Regions from separate parts of the Streptomyces sp. LZ34 genome, predicted to be linked through region 2. Evidence: riboswitches for the same ligand, from Rfam matches in the RefSeq annotation. Region 2 holds a riboswitch; the other holds the start of a gene.
What was found. A riboswitch is a leader RNA that binds a small molecule or an ion and turns the genes downstream of it on or off. The one in region 2 is predicted to bind cobalamin.
Positions count from the first base shown of each region.

Region 1: another riboswitch for cobalamin. It lies ahead of ACWY4P_RS19015 (ribonucleoside-diphosphate reductase subunit alpha); the one in region 2 lies ahead of ACWY4P_RS33455 (CbtB domain-containing protein).

Region 1 is NZ_CM132680.1:4,843,058-4,848,408, forward strand. Features, by position in the region: gene ACWY4P_RS19005 (2-hydroxyacid dehydrogenase) at 1-991, shown strand, start outside; gene ACWY4P_RS19010 (FGGY family carbohydrate kinase) at 1,054-2,532, shown strand; cobalamin riboswitch at 2,794-2,917, shown strand; gene ACWY4P_RS19015 (ribonucleoside-diphosphate reductase subunit alpha) at 3,052-5,351, shown strand, end outside.
Region 2 is NZ_CM132680.1:7,960,702-7,966,052, reverse strand. Features, by position in the region: gene glxA (radical copper oxidase GlxA) at 1-881, shown strand, start outside; gene ACWY4P_RS33460 (glycoside hydrolase family 6 protein) at 938-1,981, opposite strand; cobalamin riboswitch at 2,232-2,366, shown strand; gene ACWY4P_RS33455 (CbtB domain-containing protein) at 2,404-2,622, shown strand; gene ACWY4P_RS33450 (CbtA family protein) at 2,639-3,439, shown strand; gene ACWY4P_RS33445 (sortase domain-containing protein) at 3,515-4,228, opposite strand; gene ACWY4P_RS33440 (hypothetical protein) at 4,234-4,509, opposite strand; gene ACWY4P_RS33435 (HAD-IIA family hydrolase) at 5,186-5,351, shown strand, end outside.

The DNA of each region.
Region 1 (5,351 bases), 3.1 Mb from region 2:
GGGGCTCGGCGACGTCGACGCCGTCGTCGCCGAGCTGACGCTGCCGTGGCCGCACGAGCCCTTCGGCCCGGTGGGCGGTCCGGAGAGCCGGGTGATCGAGGCCAGCGGCACCGAGGAGCAGCTGATCGAGGCGCTGGCGGGGGCCGAGGTGTGCGTGACGCAGATGGCGCCGTTCACCGCCGGGGTCTTCGCCGCCCGCCCCGAGCTGCGCATGGTCGCGGTCTCCCGGGGCGGCCCGGTCAATGTGGACCTGCCGGCCGCCACCCGCGCGGGCGTCGCCGTCAGCTTCGCGCCCGGCCGTAACGCCACCGCCGCCGCCGAGTTCGCGATCGGCATGATGCTGGCCGCGATGCGCCGCATCCCGACCGCGGACGCCGAGCTGCGCGCCGGCCGCTGGCGCGGGGACTTCTACGCGTACGAGGAGGGCGGCAGCGAGCTGGACGGTGCCACCGTCGGCCTGGTGGGCTACGGGGCCATCGGCCGGATCGTCGCCCGCGTGCTGCGCGCGTTCGGCGCCCAGGTGCTGATCGCCGACCCGTACACCGACCCCGAGACCGCCCGCGCGGACGGTGTGGTCCCGGTCGAACTGGACGAACTCCTCGCCCGCAGCTCCGTGGTGAGCCTGCACGCCCGGCTCACCCCCGAGACCAAGGGGCTCATCGACGCCGACCGGATCGCCCGGATGCGGCCCGGAGCGGTCCTGGTGAACACCGCGCGCGGCGGTCTGCTGGACTACGCGCCGCTGCCGGAGGCGCTGCGCTCCGGCCGCCTGGGGGCCCTCGCCCTCGATGTGTACGACCTCGAACCGCCGCCCGCCGACTGGCCGCTGCACTCCGCGCCCAATGTCGTCACCACCCCGCACCTCGCCGGCGCCACCCGGCAGACCGCCCACCGCGCGGCCGCCATCACCGCCGCCGAGGTCGGCCGCTACGCGCGCGGCGAGAAGCTCGCGCACCCGGCGAACCAGCCGACGAACCAGCCCACGGACTAGCCCGGCCAACAGCCCAGCCACCAGCCACCCCGCAGTCGACGCCCCCAAGGAGGGCCGTACGCATGAGCACCGTCCTCGGAGTCGATGTCGGCACCTCCGTCACCAAGGCCGTCGCCTTCGGCCGGGACGGCAGGTCCCTGGCCGCCGCGAGCCGCCCCAGCCGGCTCGACCGCCTGCCCGGCGGGCGGGTTGAGCAGGACCTGGAGGACGTGCTGCGCACGGTCGCCGAGGTGGTCCGCGAGGTGACGGCCACCCTGGCCGCGACAGGCCGGGCGGCCCCGGTCGCGCTCGCGCTCACCGGGCAGGGCGACGGGCTGTGGCTGCGCGACGCGGCGGGCCGGGCCGTGCGCCCGCCGATCTCGTGGATGGACGGGCGGGCGAACGACACCGTGGCCCGCTGGGGCGAGGACGGCACCATCCGCGAGCTCTACCGGCTCACCGGCTCCGGGGTGTTCCCCGGCTGCCACGCGCCGCTGCTGCGCTGGCTGGCCGACCACGAGCCGGAGGCGCTGGCGCGCGCGGAGGTCGCGGGCTACTGCGTGGACGCTGTGGCGCAGCGGCTCACCGGCGTCATCGGTGTGGACGCCTCGGACGCGTCCATGCCCTTTCTGGACGTGACCACGCGTGAGTATGTCCCCAAGGCCCTGGAAGCGTGTGGAATCGCCGAATACGCCCGGCTGTTGCCGCCGCCCGCCGCGCCCGACACCGTACGGCGGCTGGACGAGGCGGGCGCGAAGCTGCTCGGGCTGCCGGCCGGACTGCCCGTCACGGCGGGCCCGTACGACCTTCCGGCGTGCGCGATCGGCAGCGGGGTCGAGGAGGTGGGCGACGGCCTGCTGATCGTCGGCACCACGCTGGCCAGCCAGGTCCTCACGGACAGCGCGCGGATCGACCCGGCCGCCGACCCGGCGGGCATGTGGCTGTGCGTGCCCGACCGGGACCGCTGGCTGCGCGGCATGCCCGCCATGGTGGGCACGGCGGCCCTGGAGTGGGTCCTGGAGTTCACCGGGGCCACCACCGCGGATCTGGACGCACTCCTCGCCGACAGCCCGCCGGGGGCGCGCGGGGTGACCGCGCTGCCCTTCCTGTCCGACGCGGGCGAGCGCGCCCCGTTCGTGGAGCCAGCCGCGCGGGGCCGGTTGGACGGGCTGACGCTCGCGACGACACGCGCGGACGCCGTACGGGCCGCCTGCGAGGCCGTGGCGTATGCCGCCCGCCACTGCCTGGAGGCCGCGGGGCTGACGGCGAGCCTCGCGGCGTGCGGGGGCGGCACCCGGTCCGCCGCCTGGACCCAGCTGTTCGCGGACGTCCTCGGGCGGCCGGTGCGCATCCCCGACGAGCCCGAAGTGGGGGCGCGCGGCGCGGTCGCGGTCGCCTGGCGGGCGCTCGGCGACCCGGTGGACGCGACACAATGGCGAGCCGATTCGCGTACTGTCGTACCGGACGCGGACCGCGCCGAGGCATACGAGCGCGGCTACGAGGACTACCGGGCCAGGCTGGCCCGTACCCTCGCGGAGTGGCGGGCAACGGCGCCCGCTTAACGGCGGCCAGGCACCGCGCCAGGCCCGAAGCGGGCCCATGGCCCGAGGCGGGCCCATCCCGGGACCGCGCCAAGCCTGTGCCAGGCTCACGCCTGACCGCCCGTGCCGGACCCCTGCCAGGGCCGTACCGGACCCGTACGGGACCCGTGCCAGGCCTGGCTCAGGGCCGCGCCAAGTCCGGCACTGAATAGCACATTCGTACGAAACACTCCACCTCGCGACACAACATGTGGGGGTGCGTGCGCTCGCCACCACAAGATGTATGCTCATGCTCGCTGTCGCCGCAGGGGAATCCGGTGGGAATCCGGAACTGTCCCGCAACGGTGTACGCGTGCGCTTTTGCGTACCCGCAAGTCCGAGGACCTGCCGCCGACAGCCGTCTCATACGTCCGGGCCCCGCGGGTTGGGCCGGTGGACGCTGCGTGGTACGCCGACCCAACCCCTGGGGCCCGGCATGCCCGTACGCGCCCATCGCGCACCACCCGTGAGGCCCCAAGCCGAGCGAGGGAGAGCACTTCAGTGACCATCGCGCCAGCCGATCCGGTTTCAGAGGCAGCGGCTATTCAGGCAGCGGGCGACGCGCCCGGGACCGCCCTGCTGCGGACCCTGACGGAGCTCACCGTCGACCTGCCCGCCACCGACCCCGGCAAGGTCGCGGCCGCCGCCCTGCGCGGCCGCCATCCCGGCTCGGACGAGGCGGAGTTGCGCACCCTTGCGACCGAGGCGGCGGCCGGGCTGATCGCCGAGGAGCCGGAGTACTCGAAGCTCGCCGCGCGGCTGTTGACCCTCGCCATCGCCGAGGAGGCGGCCGGGCAGGGCGCGGTCTCGTTCTCGGCCTCGGTGGCCGTGGGACACCGCGAGGGCCTGATCGCGGACGGCACCGCCGAGTTCGTGACCGCCCACACCGCCCGCCTGGACGGGCTGGTCGAGCGGGCGCTGGTCGACGGCGCCGACGACCGCTTCGGCTACTTCGGGCTGCGTACGCTGCACAGCCGCTATCTGCTCCGCCACCCGATCACCCGCCAGGTGATCGAGACGCCGCAGCACTTCCTGCTGCGGGTGGCCTGCGGACTGGCCGAGGACCACTCGGAGCGGGCGCTGGACGACGTCGCCGAGCTCTACCGGCTCACCAGCACGCTGTCGTATCTGCCCAGCTCCCCCACCCTGTTCAACTCCGGCACCCGCCACCCGCAGATGTCGTCCTGCTATCTGCTGGACTCGCCGCTGGACGAGCTGGACTCGATCTACAACCGCTACCACCAGGTGGCGCGGCTCTCCAAGCACGCGGGCGGCATCGGGCTCTCGTACTCGCGCATCCGCGCCCGCGGTTCGCTGATCCGCGGCACCAACGGGCACTCCAACGGCATCGTGCCGTTCCTGCGCACGCTCGACGCCTCCGTCGCCGCCGTCAACCAGGGCGGCCGGCGCAAGGGCGCGGCCTGTGTGTACCTGGAGACCTGGCATGCGGACATCGAGGAGTTCCTGGAGCTTCGGGACAACACGGGCGAAGAGGCCCGCCGCACCCACAACCTCAACATCGCGCACTGGATCCCGGACGAGTTCATGCGCCGGGTCGAGGCCGACGCCGACTGGTCGCTGTTCTCGCCGGTCGACGCGCCCGCGCTGGTCGACCTGTGGGGCGAGGAGTTCGACGCCGCCTACAAGAAGGCCGAGGCGGCGGGGCTGGCCGTCAAGACCGTCCCGGCGCGCCAGCTGTACGCCCGGATGATGCGCACCCTCGCGCAGACCGGCAACGGCTGGATGACCTTCAAGGACGCCGCCAACCGCACCGCCAACCAGACCGCCGAGCCCGGCCGGGTCGTGCACTCCTCCAACCTGTGCACCGAGATCCTGGAGGTCACGGACGACGGCGAGACGGCCGTGTGCAACCTGGGGTCGGTCAACCTGGCCGCGCACCTGGGCAAAGACGTCGGCGACGGGGAGGAAGTAATGGACTGGGAGCGGCTGGACGCGACCGTCCGTACCGCCGTCACCTTCCTCGACCGTGTGGTGGACATCAACTTCTACCCCACCCAGGAGGCCGGGGCGTCCAACTCGCGCTGGCGGCCGGTGGGTCTGGGCCTGATGGGCCTCCAGGACGTCTTCTTCCGGCTGCGGCTGCCCTTCGACTCGCCCGAGGCGCAGAAGCTGTCCACCCAGATCTCCGAGCGCATCATGCTCGCGGCGTACGAGGCGTCCTGCGCGCTCGCCGAGCGCCACGGCCCGCACCCGGCCTGGTCCGCCACCCGCACCGCGCGCGGCGTGCTGCACCCGGACCACTACACGGACGCGGTGGCGACCTGGCCCGAGCGGTGGGCGGCGCTGCGCGAGCGGATGGCCGAGTCCGGCATGCGGAACTCCCTCCTGCTGGCCATCGCCCCGACCGCGACCATCGCCTCGATCGCGGGCGTGTACGAGTGCATCGAGCCGCAGGTCTCCAACCTCTTCAAGCGCGAGACGCTCAGCGGTGAGTTCCTCCAGGTCAACTCCTACCTGGTGAACGACCTCAAGAAGCTCGGCGTATGGGACGCCCAGAGCCGTGAGGCGCTGCGCGAGGCCAACGGCTCGATCCAGGACTTCTCCTGGGTGCCCGAGGACATGCGGCAGCTGTACCGGACCGCGTGGGAGGTCCCGCAGCGCGCCCTGATCGACATGGCCGCCGCCCGGACCCCGTACCTCGACCAGAGCCAGTCGCTGAACCTCTTCATGGCCTCGCCGACCATCGGCAAGCTCAGCTCGATGTACGCGTACGCCTGGAAGCGCGGCATCAAGACCACGTACTACCTGCGCTCGCGCCCGGCGACCCGGATCGCTCAGTC
Region 2 (5,351 bases):
CCGACGTGGGCCGCACCCCCGGCGTCTGGGATCTGAAGACCAACGTGTTCCGGACCGTGCCCGGCATGAGTGACCCGGACATCCTGGAGACGTCGATGTCCGTGCTGCTGCCCCCGGCCCAGGAGCAGCGGTACATGGTGCTCGGCGGCGGCGGGGTCGGCGAGGACCCCAGGTCCACCGCGAAGACCCGGATCGCCGATCTGCACGAGGACCGGCCGCGCTTCCGCGACGGTCCCGAGCTGTACTCCGAGGCCCGCTACCCCAGCAGCGTCATCCTCCCGGACGACACCCTCCTGACCACCAACGGCTCGGGCGACTACCGCGGCCGCGACGGCAGCAATGTGCTGCGGGCCGAGCTCTACGACCCCAGGAGCAACACCTCGCGCGGTGTGGCCGACCCGCTGGTGGGCCGCAACTACCACTCCGGGGCGCTGCTGCTGCCCGACGGCCGGGTGATGACCTTCGGCTCCGACTCGCTGTTCAGCGACGCCGCCAACACCAAGCCGGGGGAATTCCAGCAGCAGATCGACCTGTACACCCCGCCCTACCTGTTCCGCGACGCGCGGCCCACGCTGACCGACACCGCGCCGCGGACCCTCAAGCACGGGGCGAAGGCCACCTACCGGACCCCGCACGCCCCGACGATCGAGCGGGTGCGGCTGATCCGCCCGAGCTCCTTCACGCATGTGACCAACGTCGAGCAGCGGTCGGTCGCGCTGGACTTCATCACCAGCAGGGACAGCGTCTCCGTCCGGATCCCGAGGGACCCGTCGCTGGTCCCGCCGGGGTGGTACATGCTCACGGTGGTGGACGAGGAGGGGACCCCATCGGAGGCGGTGTGGGTGGAGGTGCCCGCCTCCACTGACACCTCCAAGCACTGACCCCCGCTGTTCGGCGTCGACCCCGGCTGGTCGGCGCCGGCTGGTCGGCGCCGCGGCTATCGGGCGTTACGGGCGAGGTCGAGCGCGTACCGCGGCCACCACTGGCCGGCCTTGGGGCCGCCCTTGCAGGTGCCGTCCGACTCGCCCGGACGCTTGATCCACAGATAGGCGGCGACCGCGCCGTCGCCCGTCCGGACCGTCGGCGTCTCGCCCAGCGCCCGCCCCTTCGGGTTGCACCAGGCCTCGGGGTCCTCCTTGCCCGGCACCGGGCCGTTGCCGTTACGGCTGGTGTCGATCACGAAGGGCTTGCCGCCGACCAGGGCGGAGAGCCTCTTGCCATACGCCTTGTTGTCCTCGGTGGTCTGGTAATTGGCGATGTTGAGCGCGAAGCCGTCGGCCTTCTTCAGCCCCGCGCGCCTGAGCGGCTCGGCCATCCGGCGCGGGTCCTTGATCCAGTGCGGATTCCCGGCATCCAGATAGACCTTGGTGTGGGGCAGCCCCTTGAGCTTGTCCACGGCCCCGGTCAGCAGGTCGTAACGCTCCTCGAGGAACTGCTTGGGCGTGCAGCCGTCCACCACGTGGGGCAGCGCGTCCGGCTCCAGGATGACCGTGGCGGCCCGGTCGCCGATGCCCCTGACCGCCTTGTCCAGCCAGGCGCGGTACGCGTCGCCGTCGGCCGCGCCGCCCTTCGAGTACTGCCCGCAGTCGCGGTGCGGGATGTTGTAGAAGACCAGCAGCGCGTCGCGCTCCTCCTGGGCGGCGGCCTCGGTGAACCCGCGCGCCTGGCCCTCCGGGTCGTCCACTCCCAGCCACTCGGCGACCGGCTGCTCGGCGATCCGCCCTATCAGCTTCGCCTCGTCACCCTCCCCCTTCCTGCGGTACTCGGCGACCTGCCGAGCCGCGCTGCCATCCGGATTCACCCAGTACGGCACGACATTCCTGGGCCGCTGCGCGGGCTTGGCGGCCGCGATCGCCTCCTCCTCGCTGTCGGAGGCCGACGAGTCGAAGCAGCCGGAAAGCGTCACAAGCGACAGCAGCACCCCCACCGCCGCCCCCGCACGGACAGCCCAGCGCCGACGGCCGGCGTAACTCCCGTACATCCACTCCCCCTTGGGTGCACGCTCCGGGGGACACCCCTCAGGCCCCCGGGTAGGACAAGACCGGTCGAATCCATGCTTACACACCACACCGACCCCCGCCTGGTTGTCCACAGCCCTTTGCGCGATTTCGCCCGTACGGCGTGGGGCGGGCCCTGAACCGCGCCGGGGCGCGCACGCCGGGGGCGGGGTGGGGTCGCGGTCCTGGGCCGGTTGACATGTTCTGATCCGCCTGGGATTCTCCAGCGACAAGTCAACAAATCGAGGCGACGGCACACAGGAACCCGGTGCGAATCCGGGACGGTCCCGCCACTGTGACCGGAAGTCAGCGCGCGCGAGCGCGCCGCGCTTTCGGGAGTCAGGAACTGGCCGTCGCTCTCCTTCCTGCTGAGGGGCGTGGAAACCCCACTAGGAGGCAACAGCGGATGTCCCTGCACACTGCACGGCACACCGACCCCGCGGCCGTCTCGGCCGCCACCGTCCGCACCCGCGACTGGCTGATCGCGGGCGGCGCGGTCATCCTCGCTCTCCTCGCGCTGTACGCGGTGTTCATCGACAACGGCTCGCTGATCTCGGCGACCGGCGACTACCTGCACGAGTTCTCGCACGACGGCCGGCACCTCTTCGGTGCCCCCTGCCACTGACCGGGGCCGGCACCCCATGGCAGACGGCCACGACCACGTTCACATACCTTCCCTGCTCCGGCGCGGACTGGCGGCGGGCGGCCTCGCGGGCCTCGCCGCCGGGCTGTTCTCCCTGCTCCTGGCCGAGCCCCTGATGGACCGTGCCATCAGGCTGGAGGAGAAGCGCCAGGAGAGCGAGCACGCACACGCCGCCGCGGCCGCGGCGGTCAAACACCACGAGGAGCTGTTCTCCCGCGACACCCAGCACTTCGGCCTCGTCGTCACCGCCGTGGTCGTCGGGCTGGCGCTCGGCGTCTTCTTCGCGGTCGCGCACGCGCTCGTCCACCGCGGATCCGACGCCTCCGCGCGCCCCTGGCCACGCGCGCTCGCGCTCGCCGCGGCGGGCTTCACCGGGCTCTCGCTGCTGCCCGGCCTGCGCTATCCGGCCAACCCGCCGGGCGTCGGCGACGCGGGCACGGTCGGCGACCGCCAGGCGATGTGGGTCGCCGCGGTGGCGATCGGCGTGCTCGGCATGGTGCTCGCCCGGCAGGTGTACGTCCGGCTGACGGCGGCGGGCCGCGGCCCCGCCGTGAGCCAGACGGCCGTCGCCGGGACCGTCGTCGCGGTGCTCCTCGCCCTGTTCGCCCTCCCCGACAACCCCGACCCGGTGCCCGTCGAAGGCACGCTGCTCTGGGACTTCCGGATGCTCTCGTTCGCCTCGCACGCGGTGATGTGGGCGGTCCTCGGCGCCACGTTCGGCGCGCTCGGGCTGCGCGCCCTGCGCGAGCGCCGCGCGGCGACGGCGGACGAACCGGACCCGGTCCCGTCCGCGGTGTAACTGCCGGCTCCATCGGACCCGGTGGGCGGGGCGGCCACGGCCCGCTCCGCCCACCGGCTCTCTGTCTACGGCACGCTATGGCACTCCGTCAGGGGCTCGCCCCGCCTGCCGAGCCCCCGTCAGATACGCCGACACCACCACGCGCGCCCCGGGCGCCGCGTGCGCCCCATACTCCCCGTACTCCCCGTACTCCCCGTCCCTCGCGACCAGCCGCAGCTCCGCCCGGCCCCGGGCCCGCGCCCCGTACACCCGCCGCGCGTCGAACCGCTCGGCCGTGACCATCTCGACGCCCTCGACCGTGAACTCGGCCACCGTCCCGTCCACCCGGAACACCCGCACCGCGTCCCCGCGCCTGACCCCGCCGAGGCGGCGAACGACACCGGCGTCGACGGGCCCGACCAGCACCGCCGTACCCAAGGCCCCCGGCCGCGCCCCCACGCCGTACCAGCCCGCGCCACCCCGGCCCCCGCCGTGCCGGCCCGCCCCGTACCGACCCACACCGCGCCGGCCCACGCCGTACCGACCCCGGCCCCGGTCGGTGACCCGCGCCGCGATCCCCACCGACTCGACGACGACGCGCCGCGCCCGTACGGACGGCAGCGGCTCCCGGGACGGTGGCAGCGGATGCGCGGGCGGCCGCCCCACGGCCGCCACATCTCCCGTCACCGGCACCACGCCGCCCAAGCCCTCCGCGGTGTCATGGCCCCACAGCCACAGCCCGAGCAGCAGCGCCGCCCAGGCCACCCCCGCGACCGGCCGGCCGACCCGGCCGAAAACCTTCCCGTACACCGCCGTCAGCCCGACGCCGTTGCGACCGGGCGACGGCGGCGATGCACCGCGAGCCCGGCGACGGCCAGCGCCGTGCCCCCGGAGAGCACCAGGCCATACGCCTCCGCCCCGCCGAAGTCATGGCGCGCCGCGTCATCGGCCGGGGCGGGGCCCGAGTGGGCGTGGTGAGCGGTGCGCGCGGGGGCGTTGTCCTCCTGGTCCGCGACGGCGGGGCCGGCGATGGCCATGACCACCGCCGCCACACAGGCGGCCATACGGAACGTGAGGGCGAGCGAACGCATGGTGAACCTCCTGACACCACCGAGGCTCACGCGCACCGCCGGGAGCCGCATCCGCTGCGGCCCCCGGCTGCTCCGTACGGGTGAGACATACGGGTCAGGCATGCCCGGCCGGCGTCACACCCGCTCGACCAGGTCCGCGATGGAGTTCACGACCGTGGACGGCCGGAAGGGGTGCCGGTCGTCTCCGCTCTCTTGGTTCGCAGTCTGTGTACCCCTCGCGGTACGGGCGATGGCTTCCGGGTGGCAGGAAGTCTCGACATCACGCGGGCCCCAGCGTCGGACCCACCATCGCAGCCTGACGAAGATACCGAGATGACGTAGTTCCGCGCCGACCTCCGGAGCAACGTGCCGATAGCCCTCCAGACACGGCGTCAGCGACCCCGGGGTCTTCCAGGTCACCACCGCGAAGCTGGCGAGATCATAGAGGAGCGGCGCCTCCATGGCGGCGGCCCAGTCGATGAGGCCGTCCTCCCGAAGCGACTTGTCCGTGGAAGTAGCGCGTGCAGCAAGGCTGCCCCGGTCTCAAGGCAGGGGCGGTCTCGTCATGCTCTCGTCGCTGCGCGCTCTGCCAGTGGACGAAGCAGCCGGTCTCCGGCGCCCTGGCTACGCTGGGGGCGTCGCGACACAGAGTCGTCCCGGCACCCCAGCAAGCCCTTGCGTACAGGAGACCGGCAACATGGCAGAGCGTAAGCCCATCGAATCGTGGCTCACCGACATGGACGGGGTGCTGATGCACGAGGGCATCCCGGTGCCGGGAGCGGACACCTTCATCAAGAAGCTGCGCGACTCCGGCCGCCCTTTTCTGGTCCTCACCAACAATTCGATCTACACGGCACGGGATC